2 regions of the Pseudarthrobacter cellobiosi genome follow, and region 2 is predicted to be linked to the other one. Evidence: riboswitches for the same ligand, from Rfam matches in the RefSeq annotation. Region 2 holds a riboswitch; the other holds the start of a gene.
What was found. A riboswitch is a leader RNA that binds a small molecule or an ion and turns the genes downstream of it on or off. The one in region 2 is predicted to bind cyclic di-AMP.
Positions count from the first base shown of each region.

Region 1 (11,537 bases), on a different contig from region 2:
TCAGGCCATCGGCATCCAGGACGGCCCGGATGATGCCGTTGTCCAGCACATATCCGCCATTCACGGCGATTGCCTGAACGGGCTGGCCGGCCGGCGAAAGTTCTGCGGCAGCCAGGGCCGGAACGCCGTTGCGCGCGTGGGGTGCGGCGTTGAGCAGGAAGGTCCGCGATCCCTCGCCGAGGAGCACGGCCGCCGCCCGCCCAATGAGGGTTTCGAGGCTGGCGCTGATGGCGGCGTAGTTACGTTCCGCGTCCTGGTGGACCCAGGCGATGGCGCTGCCGGGCAGGATGTCGTGGAACTGCTGCAGGAGCACCAGCCGCCAGAGCCGCTTCAGCTCGGCCGCCGGGTACTCGAAGGAACCGGCGCTGCGGACGGCAGCGGTGGCGCACCAGAGTTCGGCCTCGCGGAGCAGGTGTTCGCTGCGCCGGTTGCCGCGTTTGGTCTGGGCCTGGCTGGTGTACGTGCCGCGGTGGAGTTCCAAGTACATCTCCCCCACCCAGACGGGCAGGGAGGAATATTCCTCCTCCGCCTGGGTGAAGAAACTCTCGGCAGAACCCACACGGACTCTGGGCGAACCTTCAAGGTCTGCGGTGCGGCTGGCGGCAGCCAGCATTTCCCGCGTGGGCCCGCCGCCGCCGTCGCCGTAGCCGAACGGGACGAGCGAGGTGTTGCCGCGGCCGTGGTCACGGAAGTTCCGTTCGGCGTGCGCCAGTTCGCGTCCGCTGAGCTCGGCGTTGTAGGTGTCAACGGGCGGAAAGTGCGTGAACAGCCGGGTGCCGTCGATGCCCTCCCAGTTGAAGGTATGGTGCGGCATGCGGTTGACCTGGTTCCACGAGATCTTCTGCGTGAGGAACCAGCGGCTGCCCGCCGCCTTGACGATCTGCGGCAGGGCCGCGGAGTAGCCGAAGGAATCCGGGAGCCAGGCTTCGCGGCATTCGACGCCGAACTCGTCGAGGAAGAAGTTCTTGCCCTCAATGAACTGCCGGGCCATTGCCTCGCCGCCGGGCATGTTGGTGTCCGACTCCACCCACATGCCGCCCACCGGAACGAACTGCCCGGCCTTGGCCTTCTCCCGGATCCGGCCGAAAAGCTCGGGGTAGAACTCCTTCATCCAGGACAGCTGCTGGGCTGAGGAGCAGGAGAACACAAAGCCCGGATCCTCATCCATCAGGGCCACCACGTTGGAGAACGTCCGGGCACATTTGCGGATGGTTTCGCGCACCGGCCAGAGCCAGGCCGAATCGATGTGCGCGTGGCCCGTAGCCACCAATTGGTGGGCGGAAGCGTAGGCGGGCCTGGCCAGGACCTCGGCCAGGGTTGCCCGCCCGGCTGCGGCGGTGCCGGGGACGTCGTCGGGATCCATCTGGTCCATCATGCGCTCCAGCGCACGGAGGATTTCATGGCGCCGCGGCTGCTCCGGGGGGAGTTCGTGCATGAGCCCGGCGAGGGTCCAGATGTCCTGCTGGAGTTCCCAGACCGTCTGGTTGAGTTCGGCGATGGCGATCCTGCCCAGCCTGTACTGCGGCGCCGTGCCTGCCGTTGCCTTGTCCCCGTAGGGTGTGGCGGCGAAGGTCCAGCCCTGCGCCATGTCCGGGTTGGCGGCCGCTTCAACATAGAAGTCAACGGACATACCGCTGCCCAGGAGCTTCAGGGGAATGTACTGGTTGCGGGGCGAAATGGCCTTGATGATGGTGCCGTCCGGGCGCCAGGCGATTCCCTCGCACTGGAATCCGGGGGCTTCGTTGATGAAGCCAAGGTCCACCACGATTTCCACCGCGGTGTCCGGGCCGGTGCCCCAGGCCTCCGGGACGTCGCCCTGCAGGCGCAGCCACTTGGTGCCCCACGGCTGGCCCCAGGCGGCACCTTGTTCCTGCGGCGCGAAGTGATTCCGCAGGGCTTCCATCACTGACACAGGTTCGCCGGGCGCATCCCAGCTGCTCAGGTTTAGCGGAACGGTGCGGGCGTATACGGCGGGAATGATCCGCTCGCGGACAAACCGGTCCAGGCGGACTTCGGTGATCCGGCGGTCGTCATGCAATGTAAACCCTCTTAGGTGCTTGAACTGGAGTACTCGAATCCGGACCAAACGCGTCCAATCGATGGATAAAATCTACCGGCTAGTAGCTCAATAGCCAAGCGTCACCGGAAATCTTCGCCGAAGGTACTGGCGCCGTTTTTATCCCGGTACGTTCGCTTTTTCCTCCGCCGGGTCCTCGCCCGGAACCGTCGCGGGAACCGGCGAGGGAACCTGCGCGGCGGGCAGCGTAATCCTGCCCTGTCCGGCGTAAATATTCAGGCTGGTGCCCCGGCTGAATCCTGCCAGGGTCATGCCGCTGGCCTCGGCCAGCTCCACGGCCAGGCTCGACGGCGCACTCACCGCCGCCAGCACGGGAATGCCGGCCAACGCGGCTTTCTGGACGAGTTCAAACGACGCGCGGCCCGAGACCTGCAGGACCAGCCCGGCCAGCGGAAGCAACCGCTCCCGCAGGGCCCAGCCAACCACTTTGTCCACGGCGTTGTGGCGTCCCACATCCTCGCGGAGGCACAAGAGCTGTACGCCGCCGTCGTCCGTTATGCGGAAGAGGCCAGCGGCGTGCACTCCGCCGGTGACGTCAAAAACGTCCTGGGCTTCTCGGAGCCGGCCGGGCAGGGAAGCCAAAACGTCGGCCGGTACGGTCAACGGATCCGCCGCCGGGCTGAAATGGGAGGACTTGCGCACTGCCTTGATCGAGTCCGTGCCGCAGATACCGCAGGAACTCGAGGTGAAGACGTTTCGTCCCTTCGCCGGGAGTTCGACGTCGGGCCGCAGCTGGGCTTCCACCACGTTGAACGTCTGGACGCCGTTTTCGTCCTCGCCGGCGCAGAACCGCAACGACACCAGCTGCTCGGGAGCCCAGACGATCCCCTCGGACACCAGGAAGCCGGCCACCAGGTCGAAGTCGTCCCCGGGCGTCCGCATGGTCACCGAAAACGACAGCGCCCCGATCCGTATTTCCAGCGGCTCTTCGACCGCAAGGACGTCCTCGCGGTGGCGGACCGGGAATTCAAGGGCATTCGGCGAGCCATCCAGAACGTACTTGTGCACCTTGCGGCGCTGCGTCACCCGCCCCATCAGCGAACCGCCAGACTGTCTCGAAGGGCCCCGCGGACGTTCCGGACCTGCCGGCTGGGACTGTTCATAGGTCCATCATCGCACCACGGGCGAGCCTGTGGCGTACTGGGTCCAGCAGCCCGGCGCCTACCCAAGCAGGGCACTCCAGTCCACCGGGCCGGCGGGCTTCGCCGTGTCCTTACCTACCGCCCGGGTGGCTGCCTTGGCGGCGGGCCGGCCCTTGGGCTTGGTACCCGGCTGCTCGGGTGCGGGCACGGGCGGCCCCCACGGCAAGGCGAACGCCGGCACGGGTTCGCCAAGCTGCACGCCATGCGGCGGAACAACCATCACCCCATGTGCCGACGCCAGCCCGCGCATCATCCCCGGCCCCGTGTGCTTGGCCGGTGAGGCCATCCCGTACAGCAGGCGGAAGGGCATCAGCCTGGTCCGGCCCGGCTCCGGCTCGATGGTGGTGCCGCACGGGACCTCCTGCACCGGCGGCAGGGTGCCGTGGCCCAGCGCCGCCAGCAGCGGTTCGCCCACCGTGGACAGGGCCATCATGGCGGCCAGCGGGTTCCCGGGGAGCCCCAGGACAAAGCGCCCGTCGGGGAGCTCTGCCAGGACAGCCGGATGGCCGGGGCGCATGGCGATGCCGTCGATGACCAGCCGCCCGCCCAGTTCCGCCACGGCCCGGCGGAGGTGGTCGGTGTCCGAGCGGCCCGTACCGCCGGTGGTGATGACGACGTCGGCCGGCAGCGCGGAGGGGTCCGGCACCTCGAGCGGGAGGTCCGCCAGGCCGTCCAGCCACTCGGCATAGGAGTCGCCGATCCGTTCCTGGCCGCCGTTGATACCGCCAAGCATTTCCACGACGGCCGCGAGCTGCGGGCCGAAGGTGTCCCGGACCTGTCCGGGGACCGGCAACCCGTGCGCCACAACTTCGGAGCCGGTCAGCAGGAGTTTGACCACGGGCTTGCCCTGGACGAGCAGGTCATCGTGCCCAGCAAGCGCCGCGACCGCCAGATGGGCCGGGTTCAGTGTGACACCGGCCTTGACCAGCACCTCTCCCGCCGCTGCTTCCTCGCCGGCCCTGCGGATATGCTGGCCGTTCCCGGGTTCGCCGGGGCGGGCGGTGCCGCCGGTCATCAGCAGCGGCAGGCCGTCGTCGTCCGTTCCAAGCATGGCACTTTCGCTGCGTAGCACCGCTTTGGCGCCGGGCGGGATCAGTCCGCCGGTGACAATGGGGCTGGCCTGGTGGGGTGCCAGCCGCTGGCCGGCCTCCGCCACGATCCACGGGCCACCGCCGTTGACGGCCCATCCATCCATCGCAGACGAGGCGTAGTGGGGCATGTCGTGCAGCGCGGTGATGTCGCCGGCCAGGACCCTGCCCAGGGCCTGGCCCAGGGGAACCCGGCCCGGCGGAATCGGCGTGGCGATATCAAAAGCGGCTTTGCGCGCCTCATCCCAGGTGTGGGCAAGGTGCTTTGCCGGGGCTGTCTGCTGCTCGGGGATATCGGATTCGTCGCCGGGGGCGGTGGTCACTGAACGGGAGTCATTCGACGGGGGTCCCGGCGGATTCGGCGTCATAGTCAGCAGCCAGGGTGCGGGCACGGTCCATGGCAGCGGTCATGGCGGCGGCGTTCGTGGCCTGCCCTGCTCCCGCAGCCAGGCCGGCGGCGAAACCGGCAATAAAGGTGGTGAGCGGGGCGGCCGGGCGGACCACTGAGTGGGCTGCAACGCCGGCCAGCGACAGGATGGTGTTGACGTCGATCTGGACGTCCTCCAGTTCATACGCCTGGAGCAAGGACCTGCACCACTCTTCCAGCGTCTCTTCCTGGCTTTTCACGCTCTGCCTCCCAAATCGTCTGCGGCAGTGTTGCCCCGGAGCCCGGTTATGGGATCCGGACCGGCCACTCCAAGTGCGGCGGCATCGTCCCAGGTGTCCACGTCTGCCGTGGAGCCGGCCGGAACGGCGACAAGCTGCACGTCCAGACTAGCAAGGAGTGCCCTCACCGACCCGTTGATTAAGCGTCCCGTTCTTTCCAGTTCCGCCACGGAACGTTGTAGCGCGACTGTGCTATAAAAACCGACCAAAGGCTGGCGGCGGCCATCCTCCGAGACCGCCACCACGCCGTCCGGTCCCAAGCCTGCCGGCTGCCCTGCGGAGTGTCCCCCGGCGGCGGGTTCTCCGGCGGCAGGTCCTCCGGCGGCGGGTCCTCCGGCGCCCCGTGCCCGGGCACGCAGCGCAGCCTTCAGCGCCACCACCGCCTGCTCCACGTTGGGCATGTCGCAGGCCAGCACCAGCGTCAGCCCGGGGCGGCTGCCGCCCGCAGCAGCCAGGGCCGCGAGCCCGGCCGCAATAGCGGCCGCGGGTCCGCTAAACGGCGGTTCTTCGCGGCAGCGGAGAAATCCGGCAGGGATTTCCCCGGCCGGCACTTCGCCAGCGTCCGGACCAACCACAACGGCGGCCCGGGCTCCCCCGGCAGCGGCGGCGGAGCGGCGCAACAGGGAGTCGCCGTCGTACGTCAGACTCTGCTTGGGCACACCACCGAGCCGCGACGAACGGCCGCCGGCGAGGATGACGGCATCGAAGTCGAGGGGGTCAGCGTCCACCCTCCCAGCTTAACCGTGCGGGCTGGAATACCCCGCGGGGCTGGAACAAGGCGGCCCGTTCAGGCGGCCCGTTCAGGCAGCAGGAACGGATCCCAGGCCGGAGTGGGCTTCTCAAGTTCTTTGATCTGCCAGATGGTGCCATGCGGCGGTTCCGGAACAAACCTGAGCTTCCAACCCATTTCAGCCGGCGTATGGTCGCCCTTGGTGTTGTTGCACCGGAGGCACGCGGCCACCAGGTTCTCCCAGGAGTCGGCGCCGCCACGTGATTTGGGCTGCACATGGTCGATGGTGTGGGCACCTTTGCCGCAATACGCGCACCGGTGACCGTCCCGCCGCAGGACTCCGCGGCGGCTGACCGCGGTGCCCTGGTTGTATCTGGGGCGGATGTAGCGGTTCAGAAGAATCACGGACGGGCGGCCCAGGATCTCCTGCGGTCCCACTACAGGGTCATCGCCCTCGGCAATAACACTGGCCTTGCCCGTGAGCACAAGCACCAGCGCCCGGCGGAAGGTGACTACCGCCAGCGGTTCATATCCAGCATTCAGAACGAGAGTGCGCATGCACGTACCTCTTTGTGGCCGCACCCGTCAGGGGCACGAGGGCCGGCTGCCCCCGGCATATCCGGGCTATGGATCGACACCACAAGAGTAAACAAAGAATCCCGGGATCAGCTAATCGCAGAAGCGGCCGCCGTCACGTGTCGAATTCGTGCACCTCACCGGATCAGGCCAGCAGCCCTGAAACAGCAAAGGACCCCAGCCGTGAGGCAGGGGTCCCTTGAAGGCTGACTTTGGTGCTAGGACACGCGGATGTAAACGGGGCCGGAGCCGACATTGGCGCTGAACACAACGGTCTGGTTGCCGTTGTAGCCCCCGTGCACGGCCTGGCCGTTGCCAGCGTAGACGGCAATGTGGGCAACGCCCGCGCCGCCGTCGGCGTAGTACAACAGATCGCCGGGCTGGGCCTCGGCGGCGCTCACGGTTTGACCGAGGGACAGGTAGCCTGCGGGCCAGTCGCGGAAGTTGATCCCCACGGCAGCCAGCGAGTTGGTGACCAGCATGGTGCAGTCCTGGCTGACACCGAGTTGTGCGTAGGCAGCGGAGAGGATGGCAGCACCCTTGCCGCTTGCGGAGACCGGCGCCTTCGGAGCGGCCGGTGTTGCCGACGCTACCTTGATGGTGGCCGCGGCCTTGGCCGGAGCCGGAGCTTCAACAACAGGTGCGGGAGCCTCAACCGGAGCCGGCGTGGTGGTCACTGCGGGCTTCTCGTAGGAGATGGCAATGGTGGAAGCAGCCGAAATGATGGCCGGGGCGGAAACCTCAGCTTCAAGGTTCGAAGCGGATGCAGCTTCACGCTGGATGCCGGTGTCAGCCGCGTTCGCAGCGATACCACTGGTCAGGACAAGGCCGGAAGCAGCAGCGATAACCGCAGCCTGACGGCCCATGCCGCCGGCGTTGTCGCCGACAGCCTTGGCAATGACAGCCAGCGAGTTGGTCTTGGCGACCTCGGCGCGGTGCCGTGCAACAGTTGCACGTGTAGTCATTAATTTTCTCTCTTTCGTTTTCCTCAGGACCGCGTGGGCAGCCCAAGGGCTTTGGACGCGCCGGCATCTTGGGGGTACGCCGGCACGCCCCGAACGGGGATTTAGCGAAGAGTTTCTCGTGAAGAAACGGTTCCGGCAGCACAGGGCTGCAGGAACTACTGGACTGCAGGAACTACGGGGCCATCGTGAAGAACGCGGAGGAGCCCGTGGATGCCACCGAGTGGAGCAGCGTGCCCTGTGACGGATTCAGTGCGCTGATCATCATGCCGTTGCCGACGTAAATGCCAACGTGGGCGCCGCCATTCTGCATGACCAGGTCACCGGAGGCCGGTGTGGCCGTGGGCCGCATGGCTGTCCAGGCATTGGTGCGGGGAATGCTGATGCCTGCCTGGGCGTAGACCCACTGCGTGAAGCCTGAGCAGTCCCAGCCATTGGGAGTGGTGCCGCCCCAGAGGTAGGGGTTGCCGATACCGGTGTAGGCAAGTGCTGCCAGACCCGAAGCGGCGGCGGAGGAGACAGTGTCAGCGAGCTTGGAGGCCGCAGCCTCGGTTGCGGCACCACCCTGAGTCCCGGTTTCGGAGGCCGTGGACTGCGCACGGACCGTCTCAACCTTCGGCGCCGGCGTCGTCTTGATGACGGGGCGTTCGAAGGAAACGGTAGCCGTGGGCGCGGCAGTTACGGCAAGTGCCGTCTGCGCGGAACCGGACTCGGTAGAGGCGGAAACGCCGGCGGTGGTGTCCGCGGCGTTGGCCGGAAGCCCCATGCTCAGGATCAGACCTGATGCAGCTGCGATAACAGCAGCCTGGCGACCTACGGTCCCGGCATTGGCACTGACGGCCTTGGACACGGAGCCCAAGGGGTTGGTGCGAACCGGTTGTGCGCGGTGACGCGCAGAAGTATGGCGTGAAGACACGAAGGTAGCCTCTCCCAATGCCTGCGAGGTGAGCTGTCGGATTCGGATGGGAGTCACCCGGCCGCGCTGCTTCACAGTGGAAGCTTTGCGACTTAACCCCAAGGCCTTCAGAATCGAAGACCAAAATTGGTTCCCCCGCCCCTGCCAGACGATGTCATGCGAACGGACCTTGAGCGGTGGCAGAGCTAGGCAATCCACTCAAGAACGTCAACTTCGGAAAAGTTGACGCGCTTTAGACGTTACAGGAGTTCCGAGCCAATGTCACATTCAGGTCACGGCACGTCGCCGCGATTCGAGAGTTCGCCATCACTTGGGTCAGAGCCAGCCGGTGGGGTCAACGACTTCGCCGTTGACCTGGACCTCGAAGTGGAGGTGGCAGCCCGTGGACGCGCCCGTGGTGCCACTGAGGGCAACCACGTCGCCGCGGCTGACCGTCTGGCCTACCTTGACGCTGGCGGAGGAGAGGTGGTTGTACGTGGTTTCAAGGCCGTTGCCGTGATCCACCACCACGCGGTTGCCGCCGCCGTACTGGTGCCAGCCGACGAACGTCACGGTGCCGCTGGCAGCAGCCAGGACGGAGGTTCCGCACTGTGCCACGAAGTCCTGGCCACGGTGGAAGTCTCCGGCGCCGCCGGTAATGGGGCTGACCCGGAATCCGAACGGAGAGACTGTAGCCAGCTGGGCCAGCGGCGAGCCGAGGCTTCCGGCAGAGGCCGCGCGGGTAATGGATCCCGCGGACTGTGCGCTCAGCAGCTGCTTCAGCTTGCCGTCGGGATCACCCTGGGTCACCACGGACGAGCGGCTGAAATCAATTTGGGCGGCGGCTTCGGCGGTAACTTCGGGCTGCGGAGCAGCGGAAACGGCCGACGCGGCCTGGCCGGGTGCCGGAGTGGCCATCACGGGGCCGGTTACGGGAACCGTCACGGTGAGAGCCAGGCCTGTTGCTGCCAAGGCGATGCCGGCCTTCTGGCCGAGGCCACTGGCAGCGGCGAAATCCGTCATCTGCCGGAAGGGACCCCGGCGGCGGCGCGCTTCCCGCTGTGGGTCGCGGGGCCTCTCCGCGGTGAAATCCTCGGCCACTCTGGGCGCCGAGGCGGGACCCACCGCACGGCGGCGGCCCCTGGAGTATTGCGTGGTCAAGAATGTTCCTCTCTGGATAGCCTGCGAAGTTAGCTGTCGGATTCGGGTCAGAGAGTTCAAAGACCCGGTCCGCCGTGACAAGCACTTGGCGCAGAGATATCCCGTGAGGATCCTTCGCTGGAAGAGGCTTGCTGCTGACGGACTTCACCCCAAGGCAGTCTTACGACTGCCGGTTGTGGTTCCCCCGCCTCTGCCAGTTGGTGACTGATGCACCTGATCCGCTGGCAGAGCTCGGCTCCGGATCAGGTAACGCTTTTGTATCGACGCTGAGTTCCAACTATAAGTGATTAACCTGGACAGTAACAATTCCGTTATCTTTGCGGAACCGGGGGTCACTGCGCTATGGGGCGGCCCCACAGGCGGACCGCCTTCCCGTCAACGGACGGAAACGAAGACGTGGGATGCCACTTCCGGGGGCAGCTCGAGCGCCCCTTCGATTCCCGGAACCCGCACGGAAATGTACTCCCCCACGCGCTCTAGGGACACCGAGGCACCGGGCCTGATCCCGCCTTCATCCAGCTGGACCAACAGCTCAGGTTCCACCTGGATGGGCTCAGCCAGCCGGCTGACTGTCACGTTCGACGCCGGCCCGTAGCCTTGCATCGCATCAAGGAGATTAATCACATCGGCGTCAGGGAGCGCGGGTGCCGGCCCGCCCAGGGCGGCCAGCCCTGGGATGGGGTTGCCGTACGGAGACTCGGTCGGGTGGTTGAGCAATTCGTAGATGCGCTGCTCTACGCGTTCGCTCATCACGTGCTCCCAGCGGCATGCTTCATCGTGGACATAGGCCCAGTCCAGGCCAATCACATCCGCCAGGAGCCGTTCCGCGAGCCTGTGCTTGCGCATCACTTCCGTAGCGCGTTTCCGCCCGGCTTCCGTGAGCTCCAGGTGACGGTCTCCGGAGACCACGACCAGTCCGTCGCGTTCCATCCGGCCGATGGTTTGGGACACCGTGGGTCCGGAATGCCGCAGCCGTTCGGCGATGCGTGCACGAAGAGCAACGATGTTCTCTTCTTCAAGCTCCAAAATGGTCCGAAGATACATCTCCGTAGTATCGATCAGATCCGTCATCCAGCTCAGCTCCTCGAGCGCAGTACCTTGCGTTGTCCCACCGTATCGCGTCCAGCAGCGGCGAGGTCCGGTAAAAAGCTTAGCCTATTTTGAATTTGTCTGGATAATCCCCGGGCGGGGACGAACGGTCTCATTGGCCGGACTATGACGGCGCCGGTTCCCGCCCAATCAAGGGGTTCAGGCAGAATATAGGAGGTCCTTATGCAGTCACCGCCGACTACCGGCCAACCCACCGCCCGGACGTGAGGCACGTCCATGCCGAAATTGGAGCCCCCGTGAGCGAAACCAGCATCACTATTCCTGCCGACCTCCTGCCAAAAGATGGACGGTTCGGCGCAGGACCCTCCAAGGTCAGGCCGGAGCAGCTCGAAGCGCTCTCAGCGGCGTCCAAGACCATCCTGGGCACCTCCCACCGCCAGGCTCCGGTCAAGAACCTCGTGGGCTCCGTCCGTGAAGGCCTCAGCCAGTTCTTCCGCGCCCCCGAAGGCTACGAAGTGGTCCTCGGCGTCGGCGGCTCCACCGCTTTCTGGGACGTCGCCAGCTTCGGCCTGGTGGAAAAGAAGGCCCAGCACCTGTCCTTCGGCGAGTTCGGCTCCAAGTTCGCCTCAGCCACCAACAAGGCCCCGTTCCTGGACGCCTCCTCCATCATCAAGTCCGAGCCCGGCGCCCGCCCGGTATCGGCCGCCGAGGCAGGCGTGGATGTCTACGCCTGGCCGCAGAACGAAACCTCCACCGGTGTCGCGGCTCCGGTCAAGCGCGTGGCGGGCGCCGACGCCGGTTCCCTGGTCCTGGTGGACGCCACCTCCGCAGCCGGCGGCCTGGACGTGGACGTCTCCGAGGCCGACGTCTATTACTTCGCCCCGCAGAAGAACTTCGCGTCCGACGGCGGCCTGTGGCTGGGCCTCTTCTCCCCCGCCGCGCTGGAACGCGCCGCCCAAATCAAGGCCAGCGGCCGCTGGATCCCGGACTTCCTGGACCTCCAGACCGCCATCGACAACTCCAGGCTGAACCAGACCTACAACACGCCGTCGCTCTCCACGCTGGTGACCCTCGACGCGCAGGTGCAGTGGCTGAACGCCAACGGCGGCCTGGACTTCGCGTCCGCCCGCACGGCTGACTCCGCCGGCCGGATCTACTCCTGGGCCGAGGCCTCCGAGTACGCGACCCCG
Region 1 covers NZ_JAMXBK010000015.1:90,357-101,893, forward strand. The annotation lists gene NG701_RS01945 (alpha-mannosidase) at 1-2,038, opposite strand, end outside; gene fdhD (formate dehydrogenase accessory sulfurtransferase FdhD) at 2,177-3,112, opposite strand; gene NG701_RS01955 (molybdopterin molybdotransferase MoeA) at 3,239-4,675, opposite strand; gene NG701_RS01960 (DUF6457 domain-containing protein) at 4,641-4,934, opposite strand; gene mobA (molybdenum cofactor guanylyltransferase) at 4,931-5,701, opposite strand; gene NG701_RS01970 (HNH endonuclease) at 5,761-6,261, opposite strand; gene NG701_RS01975 (C40 family peptidase) at 6,498-7,244, opposite strand; gene NG701_RS01980 (C40 family peptidase) at 7,417-8,091, opposite strand; cyclic di-AMP (ydaO/yuaA leader) riboswitch at 8,162-8,324, opposite strand; gene NG701_RS01985 (M23 family metallopeptidase) at 8,473-9,297, opposite strand; cyclic di-AMP (ydaO/yuaA leader) riboswitch at 9,301-9,519, opposite strand; gene NG701_RS01990 (iron-dependent transcriptional repressor DtxR) at 9,673-10,368, opposite strand; gene serC (phosphoserine transaminase) at 10,644-11,537, shown strand, end outside.
Region 1: linked by a shared signal. The riboswitch ahead of NG701_RS01980 (C40 family peptidase) and the one ahead of NG701_RS00765 (C40 family peptidase) in region 2 are both predicted to bind cyclic di-AMP.

Region 2 (11,537 bases):
AATAGCATCCGGCTATGCGGGCGCCCCGAGGGTCCCTGTTGTGAGGTTAACTCCGGCGCAGCGTCAGGATCTGTTCAGCGCGGCCGAACGGGCCCTGGAGATCGTGCAGGACAGTGGACGTGAGCCCAATCCCGTCAGTTCCGAAGGAGACGGCATTGTCCAGGCCCAGCCATTCGCCCTCGGGCCTGCGGTACATGTGGATCTGCAGGTCCAGGTTGGGGAAGGCATAGCTGTCTTTGCCCGGCGGGACCCTGGCCGCGATTCCGTTGGCCGTGTCAACGAGGCCCATCAGGCGGGCCAGGTCGCCGCTGTCGGCTTTATCCGTCAGGGGGTGCTGGGTGCGGAGCCAGACGATGCCCGCGCCGGGCCGGTGGCCCTCGGCCACGCGCATCTCCAGGGACCGGATGTAGCCGCCTGGCCAGATGGCAGGGCCGTCGAGCGGTTTGCATTCATCCGGTGCCGGGATGGCGGTGTCCTCGACCGCGGCAACCGCGGCCGTGTCGCTGGTGATCATCCGCCACGCGGTGGCGCGGATGGCCACGCGGCCGTTCTCAACCAGTTCTGCCTGCAGGAGCTCGATGGTCCGGCCCGGACGGAGGGTGGCGGTTTCGATGTGGAACCCGCCACCAGGGATCAGGCCCAGTATCTCGTAGCTCAGCCGGGCCATCCGCATGTCGGCGCGGGGCTCGTGGCGCTCCAGGCTGTCCGCCATCAGGCCAGAGGCCGGCGCCATATGCTGTTCGTGCTCGTTCCAGGCCCCCTGTGCGTGGATGGTGGAGCAGAATCGCCCCTCACCCAGCGCCTGGTAGTAGAAAAAGCCTTCGGCCAGGTCTGGCAGATCCTTGGTCAACGTTGGCCCTTCCGACGATTCTGGGTGAATGATCATTAACTCTAACCGGTGCTCTACTGACCGGCCACCGCGGCAAGCTCCAGCATGCGCGGCAACAGGTCCGGCCAGGATTTCGCGAAGCCTGGATGGAGCTCCTTCAGGTCCACCTCAGCCAGCGGGACCCACTGGAGTTCGAGACTTTCCGGATCGCTGATCACGGGGTCAAACGGCGCGGTCACCAGCACAACAACGGTGGTGTAGGACCAGTAGCCAACGTCCAGTACGGACGTGAAGAGGACGCTGACATCCGCGGCCGGCACTGCGGCTTCCTCGTGCGCCTCGCGGAGTGCGCCGGTGACAGCGTCCTCGCCCTGGTGCAATGCTCCGCCGGGGAGTCCCCACGTTCCCCCGTTGTGGCTCCACAACGCGCGGTGCTGCAGGAGAACGCCCTTGCCGGGGTCATAGGCCAGGACGCCGGCGGCACCGAATCTGCCCCAGAACTTGCCGTGGTCGCCCTCAACCCACGCGTCACCGGGATCCCGCGGACCGGTCCGGAGCGGCGGAAACATGAGATTCGCATCAGGGGACGTGGCAGCCAAGGAGTGATCCATTCCTCCAGTCTGACAGGTGCCCGGCGGCCCTGACGCTCAGGCGTCGGCCGCGCGTCAGCCTGTTTGGGCCCCGTGACCGCGTTCGACGGCGAAATCACCGCCGGGGTACATAACGGTTTCGTGTCCGTCGTCGAAGCGGACCAGGTAGGGCGGATGACCTTCCTGACCGCGGACTTCAACGATTACCCCGTGCCGGTCTGAGGACCCGACGGTCCTCCCCCGGACGATGATCCTGTCACCCTGCGCTGCCTCCATGGCAATCACCTCCAAGGCCCAGAGTACGACTGACGGGGACCAGGGAACAGGGGTCAGCCACGTGACCGGTCGCGGCTCCCGGAAATGGACGGCAGGTCAGTTCCCTGGGACGCGATGAGACGGGCAGCGCGGCGGAGTGCGTCGTCGGGGTCCTGGTGCCAGCGCGTGATGACGACGTCGGCCCGCTGGCGGTCGCTGCCACCCAACCCCTGAAGCAGCGGAAACACAACGTCGGCAATCAGGGGGTCCACCAGCTCTCCGGTCTGCGCGGTTCTGATGAAGCCCTCCAGCCGGGTCAGGTCAGAGTGACGGAGGAGGGCCACCCGGGACTGCAGCAACACAACGGCGGCGAGCCGCCTCTCATAGACCGGCCGCCTGCCGGGACCGGGCCGGCCCCAGAGGAGTGATGCCAAAGCGGTCACCTCATCGTGGCCAAGGTCCTTGAACTTCGTGCCAGCGTCGCGGACGGTGCCGCGTACGGCTCCCACCGACGATCCGTAGGACCCAAGTACCCCGCCCACCCGGGACTCCACGTCTTCCGCCCGGTACCAGGCGCCCTCATTCTGCAGGGTGGCGTCGATGAAGCCGGCAGCCTCCTGCACACGTTCGTTCACGGCGCAGTTACCGTCCCAGCCGGCCGGCAGCGGCGTGAAGTATGCAGAACGGCGTTGACGGGCGTGCTTCGAGGCGTCCCTCCGCGATGGGATCCCCGCACACGTCGCACGTACCGTAAGTGCCCGCCGCAATCCGCGCCAGGGCCGCGTCCACCTGTTCGAGGCCCGAACTGCTCTGCTGCAGGAGCGCCGATGCCTGCGACAGCTCGAATGCAATGGTGGATCCCTCGGGGTCGTGCTCGTCATCCACGTTGGAATCCTGGCGCGCAGCATTGGCCGAAGAGATGTCCGCGCGGAGGGCGGGAAGAAGCGCGAGTTTCCGGGCGCGCTCTTCCTCCAGCAGGACCCGGAACCGTTCAAAATCTGGCATGGGAAAAGCCTAGTGGTTTTGGGGGTCTCGACAAGCGCGGCCAGTCGGAGGATGCTGGCAATCGTAAGCGCCTCAGATGCCGTCTGGCAGCAAGGGACAGACAGCTGATGGACACAAACTCCACAGAGAAAGTCTGCGTGCCATGCCTACAAACATCGTCACCGAGTTGGCAGTCAAGTCCCACAACACACCGGATGAGAAGCGCCGGCCGGAGAAGACGGAAGTGGACGTCGTCAACCTGGGTGACTACACCGTTGGCCGGTTCACGTTCAATCCCGGCTGGCGCTGGTCGGACTGCATCAAGCCGGTGGTCCAGACCGAGTCCTGCCAGAACAACCATGTGGGATTCTGCGTTTCCGGAGCCCTCAATGTCGAGACCACCGATGGCAACCGGATCAACATCAGTGCCGGAGATTCCTACACCATTCCACCGGGGCATGACGCCTGGGTGGACGGTGAAGAAGCCTTCGTCGGCATTGAATTCCTCAGCGCCGCGGAATTCGCCAAAGCCCCAGGAACGTGACCCGGCTGCCGTCCCCCCGGCAGGTCAGTACCAGTTGTTGGCCACTGAATGGTTCCACGCGCCGCACGGTGACCCGTAGCGGTCCGCTATATACGACAGTCCCCAATTGACCTGGGTCCGGTAGCTCGTGAGCCAGTCGCTGCCCGCGCTGGCATACTTGCTGGCCGGCAGCGACTGGGCGATCCCGTATGCGCCCGAATAGGGGTTGGTCGCGGTGGTCAGCCAGTTGGACTCCTTGGTCCACAGCGACGCCAGGCACGGAAACTGGTCCTGGCCCCAGCCGTAGGCCGCCAGCTGCCCGGCCGCGTAGCTCTTGGCGCCGGCGGGGTCGTTGACAGCGCCGCCCGGCACGGAAGGCACGACGACGACGGGCGGCGGGGCCGGCGTCGGGCTCGGGACAGGAGCGGGGGCGGGTACTCCCGGTACGGCAGGCGGGGCCGGAGCCGGTTTCTGCGCAGCGGCCAGGGCAGCTGCCTTGGCTGCCGCCTCCGCCTGTTGGCGTGCCTGTTCCTGCGCCGCCGCCCGCTTGGCGGCCTGCGCCGTTTCGTACGCAGCCAACGCCACCTGGCCCTGCCGGAACTCACCCTCCACGGCAGCGGTGGTGCCCTTGAGGGAGGCCAACTGCGCGGTCAGTTCCTGGCCGTGCTCCTGCTGCTCCGCGATCTGCCGGGACATGGCCTGCTGGGCGGATTGGGCGGCATCGAGCTTGGTTCTGGCTTCGCCGGACAGGCGCTCGCGCTCGGCCCTGGCTGCCTGCTCCTGATCGGCCAGGGCGCGGGAAATGCGTTCGGCGGCTGCGGATTTGTTCACCAGGGCGGCAGTCTTATCGCTGACGATCTGGACGATATTCAGGCCTTGGATGCTGTTGTTCTGCACGGCGTCGAGGGCAACGAAGAAACCCATGTTTGTGCCACCGGTCTTATACGACTGCGCCGCAAGAGACCCGATTTCCTTCTTGTACTGTCCCAGTTCGGCCGCGGCGCGTGCGGTCTGGGCGGTCAGTGCATCCACAGTGGAAGTGGCGGCCTGAAGCGCCGCTTCGGCAAGGGCATACTCCGCGGCGGACGTCACGGCCGCATCGCCCAGCGCCTCCGCTTCGGTCTGGAGCCCGCCCAGCAGCCCATTGATCCTGGTGACCTCTGCCGCTTTGCCGGCCTCGCTTTGCTTGGCGTTCTGCACGTCCTGCCACGAGGGATAGCCGCCGGGCGGCGCGTCGTCGGCGGCATGTGAGGGAAGCTGCGCTACCGACCCCACCAGGGCGACCGCCAGCATGCCGGCGAGGGCGGGCAGCCGCATTTTTTGAACAATCCGGGACATAGTTGGTGAGCTTACCGGGCATATACGGATTACGGGGGTTGACCTGCAACATCGTTACCGGAGAGCCGGGAAACCGCACTGAAATGCGGGTGGATTCCACGCCTACATTCCGTTACCGGAATGTGACATTGCTGCCGAGCAGAAGTTATGGTCAAGCGGTAGCCCGGCTCAAGCCGGACCATTCCCGCCAGTATGCCGAGCCCTGCCGCTGACCGGGATCCAGTCGCTTTCCAGCTGGCAGGGACGGGGGAACCACGTTTCCACGGCTTTTCGAAGCCTTGGGGTTAAGTCGGTATCGCTCCCGTCCCGTGCGGCGGCGCCACCGGCCGGGTAACTCCGACCCGAACCCGACAGCTCACCCCGCAGGCATGGGAGAGGCGATCAACCGTGTCCAAGAATTCCGCTTCCGCACGCCATCGTGTGGTTCCTGCCCGCTCTACCGTCCCTGTCGGCCTGTCGTCCACGGCCAAAGCGCACGCACTGACGTTTGGTCGGCCGGCGCTGGTGGCTGTTGCTGCATCAGGCCTGCTGTTCAGCATCGGCGCCCCGGCGCAGGCCGGCGTCCACGGCCCTGGTGATGCCGGTACTGCCAACGCCCAGGCCCAAACAAGTGCAGCGGTGGCGGCCCCGGCCGCCACTGTTCAGGCCGCTGCTGCTCCGGCACCGGCCGTGGCCAACGTCCACACGGTCGTTTCAGGCGACACGCTGGGCCAGATTTCCGCCACCAACGGCGTCCCGCTCAACGACGTCCTTGCCGCCAATGGACTCTCACTGACCAGCGTCATCTACCCCGGCGACCAGATCCGGATCCCCGGTGCCGGCTACACCGCACCGGCTCCCGCGGCGAAGGTCGCGGCGGCCCCGGCCTCCCCCACCAACACCGGTATCCAGCTGGCCTCAACGTCCGCACCGGCGGCCCAGGCTCCGGCCAGCTCGCTCGGCGCGGCCATCCTGGCTTCCGCCAACTCCCAGCTTGGCGTCCAGCAGGACTGCACCGCCATGGTGGAGAAGGCGCTGCGCTCGGTGGGTAAGAGCGTTGGTGATCTGGCTCCCGGCCAGTTCTACCAGTACGGCTCAGTGGTGGGCACACCGGCACCAGGGGATCTGGTCATCACGGCCGGCCATGTGGGCGTCTACGCCGGCAACGGCCAGGTAGTCAGTGGCGGGGTGGACGGCTACAAAACCGAAGTGCACTCCATCAGCTGGCTCTCCGGAGTGTCCTTCGTCCGCGTAGCGTGATCCGACCATGCTCGACGGCGGCGGGCGGCACCCAGCCGCGCGCCGCCGTCGTCCATCCCTGGTGTTCGCTCAGGTCCCGCAGAAGGTCCGGTAGCTCCCGAAGTCTTCAGGGGCGGGGCCGGCGTAGCGTTCCAGCCCGGGGCGCTGCGTGTACGGATCGGCCAGGACGTCCATCAGGCGGTTGAAGGGGTCCAGGTCGCCTGCGCTAGCAGCGTCAAGGGCCTCTTCAACCAGGTGGTTCCTGGGGATGTAGACGGGGTTGACCCGCTCCATCAGGTCCGCGTCCGGCGCCAGTGCCAGCCACTGTGCCGCCCAGGCGTCGAAGGCTGCCGGGTCCGCGAACTTGGCCCGCGCAGTCTCCGGCGTGCCGCGGGCTGCCGAGCCGAGGCTCCGGAAGAAGGACGTGTAGTCCACTTGGCCTTCCTGAAGCAGGCCCAGCACGCCGTCCACGATCGGCGACGCGACGTCGTCGTGCGTGTCCGCGCGCAGCCCAAGCTTGGACTTCATGCCGGCTGACCAAGCAGCGCTGTACAGCGTGCGGAAGGCGCCGAGGGATTCAACGGCGAGCGCAATGGCCTGGTCTTGGTCTTCATGGAGCAGGGGCAGGAGTGCTTCGGCGAGCCGGGTGAGGTTCCATTCGGCAATGACCGGCTGGTTGGCGTAGGCGTAGCGTCCGTCAGCGTCGATGGAGCTGTAGACCGAACCGGGGTTGAAGGCGTCCATAAACGCACACGGACCATAGTCGATGGTCTCGCCGGAGATGGTCATGTTGTCGGTGTTCATCACGCCATGGACGAAGCCCGCCAGCATCCATTGCACCACCAGGGACGCCTGGGCGGCTATGACCGCATCGAAGAACGCGAGATAGGGTTTTTCGGCGAGCGCCACGTCCGGGTAATGGCGGCTGATGGCATGATCGGCCAGACGGCGCAGAAGGTCCGTCTCGCCGTTGACACGGGCGAACTGGAAGCTGCCGACGCGCAGATGGCTGCTGGCCACCCGGGTGAGCACGGCTCCGGGCAGCATGGTTTCGCGGCGGACGGGCCGGCCCGTGGCCACCACGGCGAGGGACCTCGTGGTGGGGATGCCCATGGCATGCATGGCTTCGCTGACGACGTACTCGCGCAGCATGGGACCGACGACGGCGAGCCCGTCACCCGCGCGGGCGAACGGTGTCCGGCCGGAGCCCTTGAGGTGGATGTCCCGAAGCTGCCCGTGGATGTCCGTGACCTCACCCAGCAGGAGGGCCCGACCGTCGCCGAGCAGGGGTGAGTAACCGCCGAACTGGTGGCCCGCATAGGCCTGGGCCACCGGTGTGGCACCTTCAGGAATCTGGTTGCCGATCAGCAACCGCGTCCCGTCGGGCGTCCGCAGCGAGGACGGGTCCAGGCCCAGTTCGCTGGCCAACGGCTCGTTCAGGACCAGCAGCTGCGGGTCTGGCGCTTCCTCTGCCTGCCAGGGAACCGCCAACTCCTCGAGTTCGCGGGCGAAACGCCCGCCGAAGGTGAGCGTTAGTGGGATTGCGGTGCTCATCCTTCAAGACTACCCGCGGCCGCGGGTGAGTGCCCCGCCCTCCCAACTGAGTAGCGCTATCTGTCGTTCTGGAGGCTCAAAACGTCAGATAGCGCTACTCAGATCCGACGTACTGGCGTCACCCCTCAGACGTGCTGTCCGAACCAGGCGAGGGTGTCGTTCCAGGCAGCCGCGGCCTGGGTTTCGTTGTAGCGCTCGCCGGTGTCGTTGTGGAAGGCATGGTCCACGCCGGGGTAAACGGTGAGCTGATGCGTCACGGTGGTGGCGTCCAGGGCATCCCGGAGGGCCGGCATGGCACCGGTGATCCGCTGGTCACGTTCTGCATACACGCCGAACGCCGCCGCCTTGATGGCCGGCACCTTGTTCAGGTCCGGCGCCGGCCCATAGAACGCGGCGGTGGCCTTGAGCCCGGCCAGCTCAGTTGCCGCCTGCCAGGTAATGCCGCCGCCGAAACAGTACCCATTCATCGCGATGCGTCCGGAGTCCACGAAGTCCTGGCCCTGAAGGTAGTCGAAGGCGGCGGCGAAGTCTGCAACATGGCGTGGGGCCCCGGCGCTGGTCAGTGCACCCGACACGGCGTCCGAGTCAAGGCTGGCGGTGCCTCCCTCCCTACTCAGCAGGTCAAGGGCCAACGCCGCATACCCGGCCTTGGCAAAGCGCCGGGCAACATCCTGGATGTGAGGGGTCAGCCCGCGGTTCTCGTGGCAGACCAGCACCGCCGGGCCGGCTGCCCCGGAGTCGGGCCGGGCGAGGTAACCGCTGATATCGGTTCCGTCGGCAGCGAACCGGACGGTCGCCGTCGTAAGCCCCCCGGCGCCCTCCGGGACCGAGAGCGGACTTTTGGCCCCCGGAACAGCACCGGCAGAAGCGGTGCCGGTGCCCGCCGTCGATGACGGGGTGGGTGTGGGCATGGGGTCGGTGCTGCGTGGGACTTCCTCGGGTGTGCATCCAACGAGCAGCATCGCGCCCGATGCCGCCGCCATGCTTCCAGTGATGAATGCGACCCTGCGGGTAAAGGTGCGGTGGGTCATTGCGCCGGCGCGGTAGTCGTCGAAGAATTCCTCGATCAGGTACCGCTCAAACTTTCCAAGCTGGACCATGGCTGGCCTCCTCGAGTGAGGCTCATATCCTTCTCCGAAGCGGGCAGACCTGCAAGGGGTCCCATGCGCCCGGTCAGAACTGCTCGGCCGGGATGGACAACCCGAGGTCGAGAAGTCCGCGGCCTGCCTGTTCCAGAATGGGATCCATGGTCAGCGAGGCGTGGTTGAGCAGTACATTGACATCGCGCTGGATCCGCTGGAGCGGGTGCGTCAGCCGGTGCACACTCCCGCCGGATCCCGTCAGGATGAGGCGGACAGCCTCGGCCGACGCCGCGCCGCTGAGACCCAGCGAAAGCCGGTACCGCGCCCGCTCCTCATCGGTGAAAGCCGCAGGCCGGCGATCGAAGGAGGCGGCCACCACCCGGACAGCTTCCTGCCAGTGCAGCCGCGCGGTGGCCACCTGCCCGTAGGCCTGCGAGAACCGGGCCTGCGCGAGCGGCGAATCCGCCTGCCGCGCCTGCGTTGTCTGCTTGACCTTACGCACCATCATCAAGTCTTGGAACACCTCGATGGCGTGCTCAGCAGCCCCCAAAGCGGCGGCCGGGGCAACCATGTTCAGGAACGTGGCCATGGGGGTGTGGATGCTCGGATCCGGGTGGATGCGACTGCCGGGATTGTCAGCGACGGCCAGGAGATTCCATTCCAGGGCACGGTGCGCCGGGACAAAGAGGTTCTCCGCGCGGAGATCGTTGCTCCCGGTCCCCCGCAGGCCGGCCGTGTGCCAGACGTCCAGGAGGTCAAGATCGGACACCGGTACCAGGCACTGCAGGCGGACCTCGCCGTGCTGCACGGCCAGGAGCGCCCACTCGGAGTGCATGATGCCGGAGGCGAAGCTCCATCGGCCCGAGACGGTGTAACCGCCGGGAACCTTCTCTGCTTTACCGGGAGGGGCACCGGTGGCGGCAGCCAAGGGGGCCGGCCCGTTGGCGAAGACTTCATCCTGGGCTTCCTGCGGCCAGCGGGCCAGCATCCACACGTGTTCCACCAAGTGCCCCACGCTCCAGGCCGTGGAGACACATCCCTGGGCAAGGCGGCGAACCACCTCCACGTAGGTTTCCAGCCCCATGCCGAAGCCGCCCACGGCCTTCGGTGCAAGCATCTGGAACACCCCTGCTGCCTTCAGTTCAGCCATGGTGGCTTCCGGGATGCGGCGGATCTCCTCGGTCTCCGCGGCGCGGTCCCGCAGCCGGGGAACGAGGGCATCCACCCGGGACAGCAGCTCGTCATGGGAAGGAATGATCACGGCCGGAAGGAAATCCGCCGGCAGGATCTCGGCCGGAAGCTCGATGGTGTGCGCTGTATGGCTGCGTTTCGCGGCCAGGTAGCGGTGATTGGCCGCCGAGAGGTGCACTCCGGTGGGGACCTGCTCCGAGACGTCAACGCCGAGGTCCGTCAGCTGCCCTACTTTGTCCGGGTTGTTGGTGAGGAGGCGGATCCGGCCCGCGCCAAGCGCGCCGAGCATCTGGGCTGCGGCGCTGTAGTCCCGCTCGTCCTCGCCGCGGCCCAGGGCCACGTTGGCTTCGTAGGTGTCGAGTCCGTTGTCCTGCAGGGCGTACGCGTCGAGCTTGGAGTACAGGCCGATGCCGCGCCCCTCCTGCCGCAGGTACAGCAGGAAGCCCCCGACGGCGGCAATCTCCTCGACTGCCTCGCGCAGCTGGGGTCCGCAGTCGCAGCGCTCGCTGCCGAACACGTCGCCCGTGAGGCATTCACTGTGCAGCCGGACCAACGGCGCTGTACCTTCCGGGCCCTGGTCCAGGAGCGTCTGCTCCCATTCGCCGAGGGCGAGCAACAGGTGCTCCTTACCGTCGGCCAGTCCATGGAAGGTCATGATCTCGGCTGTGGCCGCGAAGCCGTCAGGGAAGCGAAGTGGGACGGTGACCTGGCTGCGCACGGTGGCCGGTTGTTCGAATGGCCGCGCGACGGTCTCGGACATGACGGTCATCTGGGCTCCTCAGGAAGTCTGGCAGTACTTGAATGTTGAAGTAAATGGTACCGATCATTACTTCACGATGCAAGTGATTTGAGCGACATAAAACTTCATTCATGAAGTAAAGCGCGTAGACTCACCCTATGGAACGTGCCGAGGAACCGCGATGGCTGAACGGCGAGGAACGCGACGTCTGGCTGACGCTGGTCGCTGTGATTATGAAGCTTCCCGCCGCCCTGGACGCCCAACTGCAGCACGACGCTGGGATGAGCCACTTCGAGTACATGGTCCTGGCCGGCCTGTCTGAAGCTCCGGCCCGCACACGCCGGATGAGTGATTTGGCGGGCTTTACCGAGTCCGGACTCCCCCGGCTGTCCCAGGTGGTGAGCCGGCTTGAAAAGCGGGGCTGGGTGCAACGCTCTACGGATCCTTCCGACGGACGCATCACGCTGGCCACGCTCACCGACGAGGGCTGGACGAAAATCACCCAAACCGCCCCGGGGCACGTGGAGGCAGTCCGAGCGCTTGTGTTCGATCCCCTCACGAAGGCACAGTCGCGCCAGCTGGGGAGCATCGGCAAACGCATCATGGGCGCCATTGACCCAGAGGACCGCTGCCTGCGCGGAAGCGCCCCACTCTGAAATTAGCAGGGCGCCTTCGGACGGTCAGACGGAATACGGTCGTCAGACCCGCGCACTCTGGTGCGTGAAGGTCGTTACGGCCGGGCGCAGCGGCGCCACTGGATCCAGGCGCACATAGGCCTCGCCCGGCGCCGGGCGAGGGTCCGCCTCTCCCTTGTTGGGCCAGAGCGAGAACGCGCGTTCCGCCTGGGCCGTGATCGACAGCGACGGATTAACGCCGAGGTTGGCCGAGATCGCTGCACCGTCGACGATGTGCATGCCAGGGTAGCCCCAGACCCGGTGGTAGGGGTCGATGACACCGCTGTCCGGGCTGTCGCTGATGCAGGCGCCGCCGAGGAAGTGGGCGGTGAGCGGCACGTCGAAGATCTCCCCCAACGTCGCTCCGGCGTAGGTCCTGCGCCCGCCACGCTCCTGCAGGAGCCGTGCGATGACGCCCATCGCCCGGTGGCCCGGCTCGATGTAGGTCGGGTTGGGCTCGCCGTGCCCCTGTCGGGAGGTCAGCTGGCGGCCGCCGAAGAGCCGCCGTTTGCCCGAGACGGTAAGCGAGTTGTCCCGGGTCTGCATAACGAGGCCGATGA
Region 2 covers NZ_JAMXBK010000013.1:8,637-20,173, reverse strand. The annotation lists gene NG701_RS21110 (ArsR/SmtB family transcription factor) at 1-5, shown strand, start outside; gene NG701_RS00800 (thioesterase family protein) at 47-850, opposite strand; gene NG701_RS00795 (NUDIX domain-containing protein) at 904-1,440, opposite strand; gene NG701_RS00790 (DUF1918 domain-containing protein) at 1,495-1,695, opposite strand; gene NG701_RS00785 (DNA alkylation repair protein) at 1,749-2,309, opposite strand; gene NG701_RS00780 (TraR/DksA family transcriptional regulator) at 2,317-2,679, opposite strand; gene NG701_RS00775 (cupin domain-containing protein) at 2,822-3,202, shown strand; gene NG701_RS00770 (aggregation-promoting factor C-terminal-like domain-containing protein) at 3,227-4,519, opposite strand; cyclic di-AMP (ydaO/yuaA leader) riboswitch at 4,734-4,903, shown strand; gene NG701_RS00765 (C40 family peptidase) at 4,907-5,758, shown strand; gene NG701_RS00760 (protein adenylyltransferase SelO) at 5,828-7,291, opposite strand; gene NG701_RS00755 (dienelactone hydrolase family protein) at 7,417-8,391, opposite strand; gene ribA (GTP cyclohydrolase II RibA) at 8,465-10,333, opposite strand; gene NG701_RS00740 (MarR family winged helix-turn-helix transcriptional regulator) at 10,462-10,959, shown strand; gene NG701_RS00735 (GMC oxidoreductase) at 11,002-11,537, opposite strand, start outside.